Regions from separate parts of the Peribacillus sp. B65 genome, predicted to be linked through region 2. Evidence: riboswitches for the same ligand, from Rfam matches in the RefSeq annotation. Region 2 holds a riboswitch; the other holds the start of a gene.

What was found. Region 2 has a riboswitch for cyclic di-GMP ahead of sinI (DNA-binding anti-repressor SinI). Riboswitches for the same ligand answer to the same signal wherever they lie in the genome.
Region 1: another riboswitch for cyclic di-GMP. It lies ahead of ACSR9O_RS08030 (anti-repressor SinI family protein); the one in region 2 lies ahead of sinI (DNA-binding anti-repressor SinI).

Annotation. Positions count from the first base shown of each region.
Region 1 is NZ_CP195840.1:1,646,290-1,650,496, forward strand. Features, by position in the region: gene ACSR9O_RS08025 (ABC transporter ATP-binding protein) at 1-1,784, shown strand, start outside; cyclic di-GMP riboswitch class I at 2,171-2,254, shown strand; gene ACSR9O_RS08030 (anti-repressor SinI family protein) at 2,273-2,377, shown strand; gene ACSR9O_RS08035 (hypothetical protein) at 2,869-3,006, shown strand; gene ACSR9O_RS08040 (YwzD family small protein) at 3,283-3,414, shown strand; gene ACSR9O_RS08045 (hypothetical protein) at 3,509-3,697, shown strand; gene ACSR9O_RS08050 (hypothetical protein) at 3,774-4,010, shown strand; gene ACSR9O_RS08055 (hypothetical protein) at 4,015-4,207, shown strand, end outside.
Region 2 is NZ_CP195840.1:2,493,674-2,497,880, reverse strand. Features, by position in the region: gene secA (preprotein translocase subunit SecA) at 1-1,369, opposite strand, end outside; gene ACSR9O_RS12210 (helix-turn-helix domain-containing protein) at 1,790-2,113, shown strand; gene sinI (DNA-binding anti-repressor SinI) at 2,262-2,402, opposite strand; cyclic di-GMP riboswitch class I at 2,434-2,519, opposite strand; gene ACSR9O_RS12200 (hypothetical protein) at 2,683-2,880, opposite strand; gene hpf (ribosome hibernation-promoting factor, HPF/YfiA family) at 3,178-3,735, opposite strand; gene fliT (flagellar protein FliT) at 3,989-4,207, opposite strand, start outside.

The DNA.
Region 1 (4,207 bases), 850 kb from region 2:
TTTTTACGAAACAAATACATGATTATTCCGGGAAAATACTATATATCAATCTTATTTGTATGATTTTAATAGGCTTTTTAGAAGGGGTAGGAATTTTCTTATTGATCCCATTGATTGGGGTGACCGGTGTAATGGACATAAAAACGGATGACATTCCTTTCTTAAGCTGGATTAATGAATTATTCACAGGAATTCCGGAGACGCTCAGTCTTTTATTAATACTTGGTGTTTATGTGATATTAATGACAGGACAAAGTATATTTAAGCGGAATCAAACAATCTTGGGAGTTAAAATCCAACAAGGTTTTGTTAAAAAGTTAAGGAATGAGGCGTATGGAAGTCTGCTGCAGGTCAATTGGGGATTTTACTTAAAAAAGAGGAAATCCGATATTATCAACATCATGACAAATGAAACCTTCAATGTAAGTGCAGGGATAAATTTATTTTTACAGTTTATATCTTCTCTTATTTTTACTTTAATTCAAATCGGAATAGCTTTTTATTTATCTGTTCCAATGACGAGTTTTATAATAGCCTTTGGGATCATTCTTATTTTTTCTTCACGGAAGTTTGTTAAAAAGTCTCAGTCTATTGGAAAGGAAACCTTTCAGCTAACACAAACCTATTTAGCGGGTATGACTGATCATCTCAACGGAATGAAAGATATCAAAAGTAATTCACTAGAGGAATCTCATTTGAATTGGTTTCTATCTTTAAGTGGAAAAATGGAAAAAAATAGAATCAAGTTAACGATTTTAAATACTACCTCCCAGATGATCTTCAAAATTGTATCTTCAGTCTTAATTGCCATTTTTGTGTTTTTTTCAATAAAGATGTTCATGGCCCAGCCAGCACAATTAATGCTGATAATGGTTATTTTTTCGAGGTTATGGCCAAGGTTTACTAGCATTCAATCCAATTTAGAGCAAATAGGGTCTACACTACCATCTTTTAAAGCATTGTCGGATTTACAAAACGAATGTAGAGAAGCAAGAGAGTTATATGAATCTGATTATAAAAATATCAAGTCTATTGAAATTATAAGAGGGTTAGATTGCCGTAATGTTTATTTTAGTTATGATCAAAATGAGCGCAATTATGCCCTTAAAAATATAAGCATACACATTCCCTCAAACCGTATGACGGCTATTGTCGGCAGATCGGGTGCCGGAAAAAGCACCTTAATAGATATATTAATGGGATTGAATCATCCTAATAGAGGTGAAGTCAGAATAGATGATATTCCCCTTACTAATGACCGCCTATTATCGCTGCGGAGGTCCATAAGTTATATCCCGCAAGATCCATTTCTCTTTAATTCAACAATAAGGGAAAATCTGCTGATCATTGACCCTGAGGCAAGTGATGAATCCATATGGGAGTCTTTGGAGTTCGCGGCAGCTGCTGATTTTGTCAGTAAGCTTCCACAAGGTCTGGATACACTCATTGGTGATCGGGGTGTCCGACTGTCAGGAGGAGAAAGGCAACGTCTAGTATTAGCCAGAGCGATCTTACGCAAACCGTCTATCCTTGTTTTGGATGAAGCTACAAGTGCATTGGATACGGAGAACGAAGCGAAGATTCAATCCGCTATTGAAAGATTAAAAGGAAAAATGACCATCATCGTCATAGCTCACCGATTATCGACGATTCGCAATGCCGATCAAGTGCTGGTCATGGATCAGGGAGAAATCATTCAGGTCGGTGAATATAACCAGTTAGCAAATGAAAAAAGAGGGATGTTTAGCAATTTATTAGGTATCCAAATGGAATCAAGAGTATAAATAGGAAGTTAACGAGAGTCAGGTTACAGCCATTTTAGGGTTTGTAATGCTGGCTTTTTTTCTTAGGGGAGAAAAATTAATAATGAATCACTTAGCCTACTTGATTCGAAGATTACTTTTGTGGAATAGTAAATACTAGATTATAATAGCGATTATATCCCTGCTTTTAATAAAATTGTTTTAAAGAAATCGCATTCTACCAGTGTTTTTACATTATAATGTCACTTTTTGATGAATTGTGTTGAAAAATGACATAAAAAAACGAATAGTATTAAGAGCTATTATTACTTTTTTAAGTATAATTAACATTAATATAGTTTTAATTAAGGGGAAATTTTTTTAAGGCATAATGGTTTACATGGGAATCGAAGAGTTTTGTGAAATATTCTTGAGAAAGGCAAACCTATTGAAAAGTAGGGACGCAAAATTACAGGTCTAAGGCTAAATGCTAAGACGGCTGTTTTACCACAAGTTGGGTGGGAATTATCATGGAAGCTAACAATGAACGAGAAGAATGGGTTTATCTAATTTTGGAAGCTAAAAATTTAGGATTATCTATTGAAGAAGTGCGAGAGTTCATCAAAGTAAAATGAAAAAATACGTTAGGGAAGGCTGTTATACAGTCTTCTTTTTTTATTTTTATTACCGTAAAAGGTATCTGAAATAAAGAACAAGGGGACAATGTTAAAAATGCAACCTAAATGAGAGGGATTTTTATTATGGATGTACCTTGTGCTTTTATAAAGGGGTTAATATGGGGAACTTTATTCAGTGTACCGTTATGGTTATCATTTTGCGGATGGATAAAAATAATAATGAATTTTATAAAGTAAGCGCTTAACAAATTTAGATATTAAAACGATACCTAGGCAGGATTTAACAGAAGATTATAGAATTTAGTTAAAGTACATAATACGTTAGTCGTTACTTTCTACAGATCTAAGAAATATAGCCTATAAAAAAATAGTTAATAATACTTAAATATTTTTGGTTATGTGCCGATACTACATATAGAGATCAAGCAAAGGGACTTCGCAAAAGGCGATGTCAGATAGCTGCCATCAAAATAGAAGGAGATTATTTGATGACAAAAAACAGGTTCATTACGTTCGAGGAAGTTTATGAAAAGAAACAAAGAAGCAAGAAAATTTTTATTGGGACTTATATTACCATTACATTAGTTTTAATTGCATTAATGACATATTTTATGGGACAAGCATAATATACGGTTTATCGAAGGGGCTGAGGGATCGGTCCTTTTTTTGTTTTTTTTATACCCACACTATTTACCTAAAACTTACTAGTATTCATTCCTAAGGGATATTTCAGAAATGTTAAAATTGGGTAAATTTTTGGTTTTTAAACTAGTTTCTGCTTGCCAATTCCCGCTTTATATGTGATTATCAAATAAATGAGCTATATTCCTTATTTTTGAAAAAAGGATTAGGACAACAGTATGAAATGGTGGCTCAATTATATATTGGAGTGGGAATTTCGCATGGATTTTTTTGATATTTTAAAAGACACTTTTGCTAAGGGTGAGTCTGGACAAGATGTTTCTGTAAATGAACTTGTGGAAGAGATTAAGGAGAAATTAAGCGGGATCATTGAACATCCTGATAGTATATGATTCGTAGATACTTCTTCCCGGGCTTATTGACGTTGGGTGTTGTTTGGTGCAGTTTTGTATAGAATGTTATTCTATCGTTTTCAGGGGCTCTTATATGTTGCCTTTTAGTGCAGATGATCTGCATCAAAAACTAACCGGTGGCCGTGTCCCTTTGTGGATGTTATCACGGACACGTTTGGCGGTTTGCTGGGAATCTTCTTTTCTCTTTTCTGGTTTCGAAGGAGAAGGCGTCAATGAATTTAAGAAATCATTTCCGTTACATATACTAAAGGAGCATGTTTAAAACATGCTTCTTTTTTATCGTTTTCATTTATATATAAATGAATGATAACCTGTGAGGGCGATGAGTATGAGGAGAATTGACGGCTATTCTCGGGGTGTTAGCTGCAGGAGTTTGTATCATTCTTTTTTTTCGATCGGTTCAAAAAGCGCGTGATGAAAGTGAGGCGGAGTTCGGGAAGTCCTGGGATTTGTTAAGTTCTAAAATAAAGCTTCGATTTCCGAATCGTGCAGATTATGTGCAAAATCGGTCACATGTATTTTTACAGCATATGAATGTGAAGTCCTTTCAGTATGATTTGCAGGCCGATACTTAAGAATATGAAGAACTGGATTCTGGATAAGGTTGGAGGGCAGCATAAAACGGCCTATGAAATTCCAGTTACACAGGTCTTCAATTCTCGCATTGTGGTGTTTATCTTGAACAAGATAGCTATGTTTTCACAGAAAAAGGCGAATGCTGTTTGTTATGGGATTATCGGTTTAAATAGATTCCTCTCCTTTTTCAGGATCG
Region 2 (4,207 bases):
CGTGAGGGATTCCTTTTTTGGATAAATAGGCAGATATGACTTCAGATGTTTCGATGGCAACCGTACCGACAAGCACAGGCTGACCCTTTGTATAGCGTTCGGCGATGTCTTCCACAACAGCCTTGAATTTGCCATCAGTTGTCGCGTATATAAGATCTGCCCTGTCGTCCCTGATGATATTCCTGTTTGTCGGGATCGCAATTACATTCATATTATAAATATTGCGGAATTCTTCTTCTTCCGTTTTGGCTGTTCCGGTCATACCTGAAAGCTTTTCATACATCCTGAAATAGTTCTGGAATGTAATCGTCGCAAGAGTCATGCTTTCATTTTGAATCTCAAGTCCTTCTTTCGCTTCGATCGCCTGGTGGAGACCTTCACTGTAACGGCGGCCTTTCATCAAACGGCCAGTGAATTGGTCAACGATGACTATCTCGCCTTCCTGGACAACATAATCCACATCCAAATGCATGGAAACATGTGCCTTTAACGCCTGATTGATATGATGATTCAAAGTAACGTGATTAATATCGAATAAATTATCGATATTAAACGCTTTTTCAGCTCGATTCATCCCATCTTCCGTCAGCTGAACACCTTTTGTCTTTTCATCATATGTGTAGTCGGTTTCTTTTTTCAAGGTTTTTACAAACGCATTGGCCTGGATATACAGCTGAGCCGATTTTTGTGCAGAGCCGGAAATGATCAATGGCGTTCTTGCCTCATCGATCAAAATCGAATCGACCTCATCAATGACAGCGAAGTGCAGCGGGCGCTGTACCATTTGTTCTTTATATAACACCATATTGTCACGAAGATAATCAAAACCTAACTCATTATTCGTACTGTACGTAATGTCAGCATTGTACGCCGCCTGTTTTTCTTCTTTAGAATGACTGTTCAAATTCAACCCGACGGTCAAACCAAGGAAATCATACAATACACCCATCTCGGTGGCATCACGGTGTGCCAAGTATTCATTGACAGTAACGACATGTACACCTTTACCGGTAAGCGCGTTTAAATAAACCGGCATGGTGGATGTTAAGGTTTTACCTTCCCCTGTTTTCATCTCGGAGATATTTCCATCATGAAGTGATGCCCCACCCATGATTTGAACACGATAAGGATATAAGCCCAGAGCACGCTTTGCCCCTTCACGTGCAACCGCAAAAGCCTCAACAAGCAAATCATCAACGGTTTCCCCATTTTGATAACGCTCTTTAAATTCACCCGTTTTGGCACGCAACTGTTCATCCGATAACCCCGCCGTCTCATCAGCCAGCGCTTCGACCTGATCGGCGATTTTTTCTAAACGTTTGATTTCTCGCTTATTCGGATCAAAAACTTTATTTAATATATTAAGCATTCAATAACGCTCCTCTATTATGGTAATGATCGTTCAATGACAAAATTCATATAAGTAAGAAGAAACACACTTCTATTATTACTAATGCACGCTTAATTTTACCACTTCTATCATAGAGGTACAACTTCATGTCACTTCCCTGGTATAGACCTGAATTCAATTCTTGCGAAAAACAATGGATAAATGAGGAGTAAAACTGTTAAAATAGAAGGAAGTATAAAAAATATGTTGCTAACTCCCCACTATTCCATATGTAAATGTGAATTATCCATAACCTTCCATCACTAGATGCTGTGTGTCCTCTCTAGCGATAGCATGTCAAGGTAATCCAACCTTACAGTCGTCTTGTTTTGAATGATAAGATTGGCTACTGACACTTATTAGCGGAAGATAAATAGAACATGTTTCGAGGTGGTATTGATGATTGGTGAACGTGTAAAAAAACTGCGAGAAGAAAAGAAAATGTCGATGACTGAACTTGCCGATAAAGCGGGTGTGGCAAAGTCTTATTTAAGTTCGCTCGAGCGGAACTTACAAACGAATCCTTCTATTCAATTTCTTGAAAAAATCTCCGCCGTACTAAACATTCCTGTTGATGCCCTGCTTTATGATGCACCAAATAAGGAAACCTTAGACACTGACTGGATGAAAATCGTTGAGGAAGCCATGAATTCGGGTGTCTCAAAACAACAATTCAGGGAATTCATCGAGTTTAATAAATGGAGAAAAGATAAAGAAGAGTAGAGTGGTAGTACACTAGTTTACCTACATAATCCTGAAGAATACAGTTTGAATAAGCTAGACTTGTAGAATCTCAAGGAAGAATAAACCCTATAAACAGCTAATGAATCGAATTACTGTTTATAGGGATGTTCTCGAACTTTTTCGTAAGCTATTTTCCATTGTTCTCCTCTAATGTTACTTCAAGGCTTTCCCGTTTCAAAAAAGCACTGATTTCCTCCTTTTTGAAACCCAAGCTCCTTGCTTCTGAAATCAATTTCACCCATTCATGATCCATTTCCACATTAGCCACCTCTTTTACCTCCTAAAATACTCCTTGTATTTCAGGCAGACCAGCCATCCTAGTCTCGAGGACCTTAGACCTGTGCCTTTGCGCCCTCATCTTTCAATAAGTTTGCCTTTGTCGTGGTATTTATTACCAAATACATTACTTATAATCATATTATAACGGATACCCACTCCATATATTGCTATTTTATGTCGGTAATCTACCTAAATGCAAAAACTTTTATCCGACAAATTATTACAAAATTAAGAAAATTCATAGTGCAGGTAATTTATCATAGACTAATTCATTTTCGTTTTTTTGTATAATAGTGAATATTGCTCTTCTTAATATATCGTTGCTTTGTATTGATTCTCTCCATTGTAAGTGCATCCAAGGCTTTTTGCGCAGTTAAATCCTCACCGCAGGTCGGGCAAAGCCACTTTCCATATTCCGCACTGCTAAAAGAAGCCCTATGGCAAGTATGGCAATTCTTTCGATACAAGTAATCCAACCCCTCTGCACCTTGATCAAATTGTTTTTTATAAAAAATCAGCCGTTCTTTTTAAAGAACTTACAATTTGAGTATAGTGCAAAAGAAGGGGGTTATTAAATAGGTAAAACTGACTATTTATCTTAATAAAGAACAATAATTGTTCTTCAAAAGGATTTTTCGTTGATTTGTATTTTATAGAGAACAAAAGAAGCAATCATTCTTTTCCTTTTCAAACGAATTCTATCAACAGGCATTAAAAAAGCACAACCCAAAGGCTGGGCTGTGCTTTTGATCTTAGAATAATAATTAACTAGGTTCAATCAATCCATAGCGTCCATCTTTTCGGCGGTACACTACGTTCGTTGTATTAGTATCCGCATTCGTGTAAACGAAGAAACTGTGACCAAGCATATTCATTTGTAAAATCGCTTCTTCACTGTCCATCGGCTTTAAATCAAAGCGCTTATTGCGGACCACTTCAATATCATTATCGTCTTCGAATTCATCCACCACTTCGTCAACTTCCATATTGAAGGCGAATGCATCTGGTGCAGCTGATAGATTGTTCCGGAACTTACGATTGACCTTCGTTTTATGTTTACGAATTTGGCGTTCAAGCTTATCATTGATCAAGTCAATGGCAGCATACATATCCGCATTTTCCTCTTCAGCACGAAGAACCAAATTCTGCATGGGAATCGTCACTTCGACCTTTGATGTATTATTGTTCACTTTTAAATTCACTAACACATTTGCATCTGGTGTATTGTTAAAATATCGTTCTAACTTGCCAATTTTCTTTTCGACGTATTCTCGAATTGCTGGAGTTACCTCAATGTTTTCACCGCGTACGTTGTAATTCATAAAGTGAGTCCTCCTTAAATTAAGACTATACAGTTAGATTCTACAATACCCCTCCGGTTCCTTTTAGAAACACATCATGAAATATGTCGAAATAATGAAACAATTGTCGGAAGGTTTGGAAAGGGGTTGATGTCTGCCCTAGCTTCATTATATCAAATGCTATGCTATAAAGAAAAAATTAAGCCTATTTTATTTACAGAAAATTTAAAAATAATTAACATGAAAACCTTTTGGAATCCAAACGGTCGTGTAATCAATTTCTTTTATCATAGAACACACCATCCACTGATAGACTTTCATACGGGTTCGTGTATTTATTGGATGATCGTTTCTTCTTGTTTATTTCCTGGATATCCCGCTTTATCTCCTGCTTTTGGAGCTTCAGCAAGTGATCGACCTTTTGGTTGAGCAACAGTGCTGCACGTCCCAGCTGCTGCTCTTCTGCAGTAAAAGGCGGTTTGATTCGAGAAAG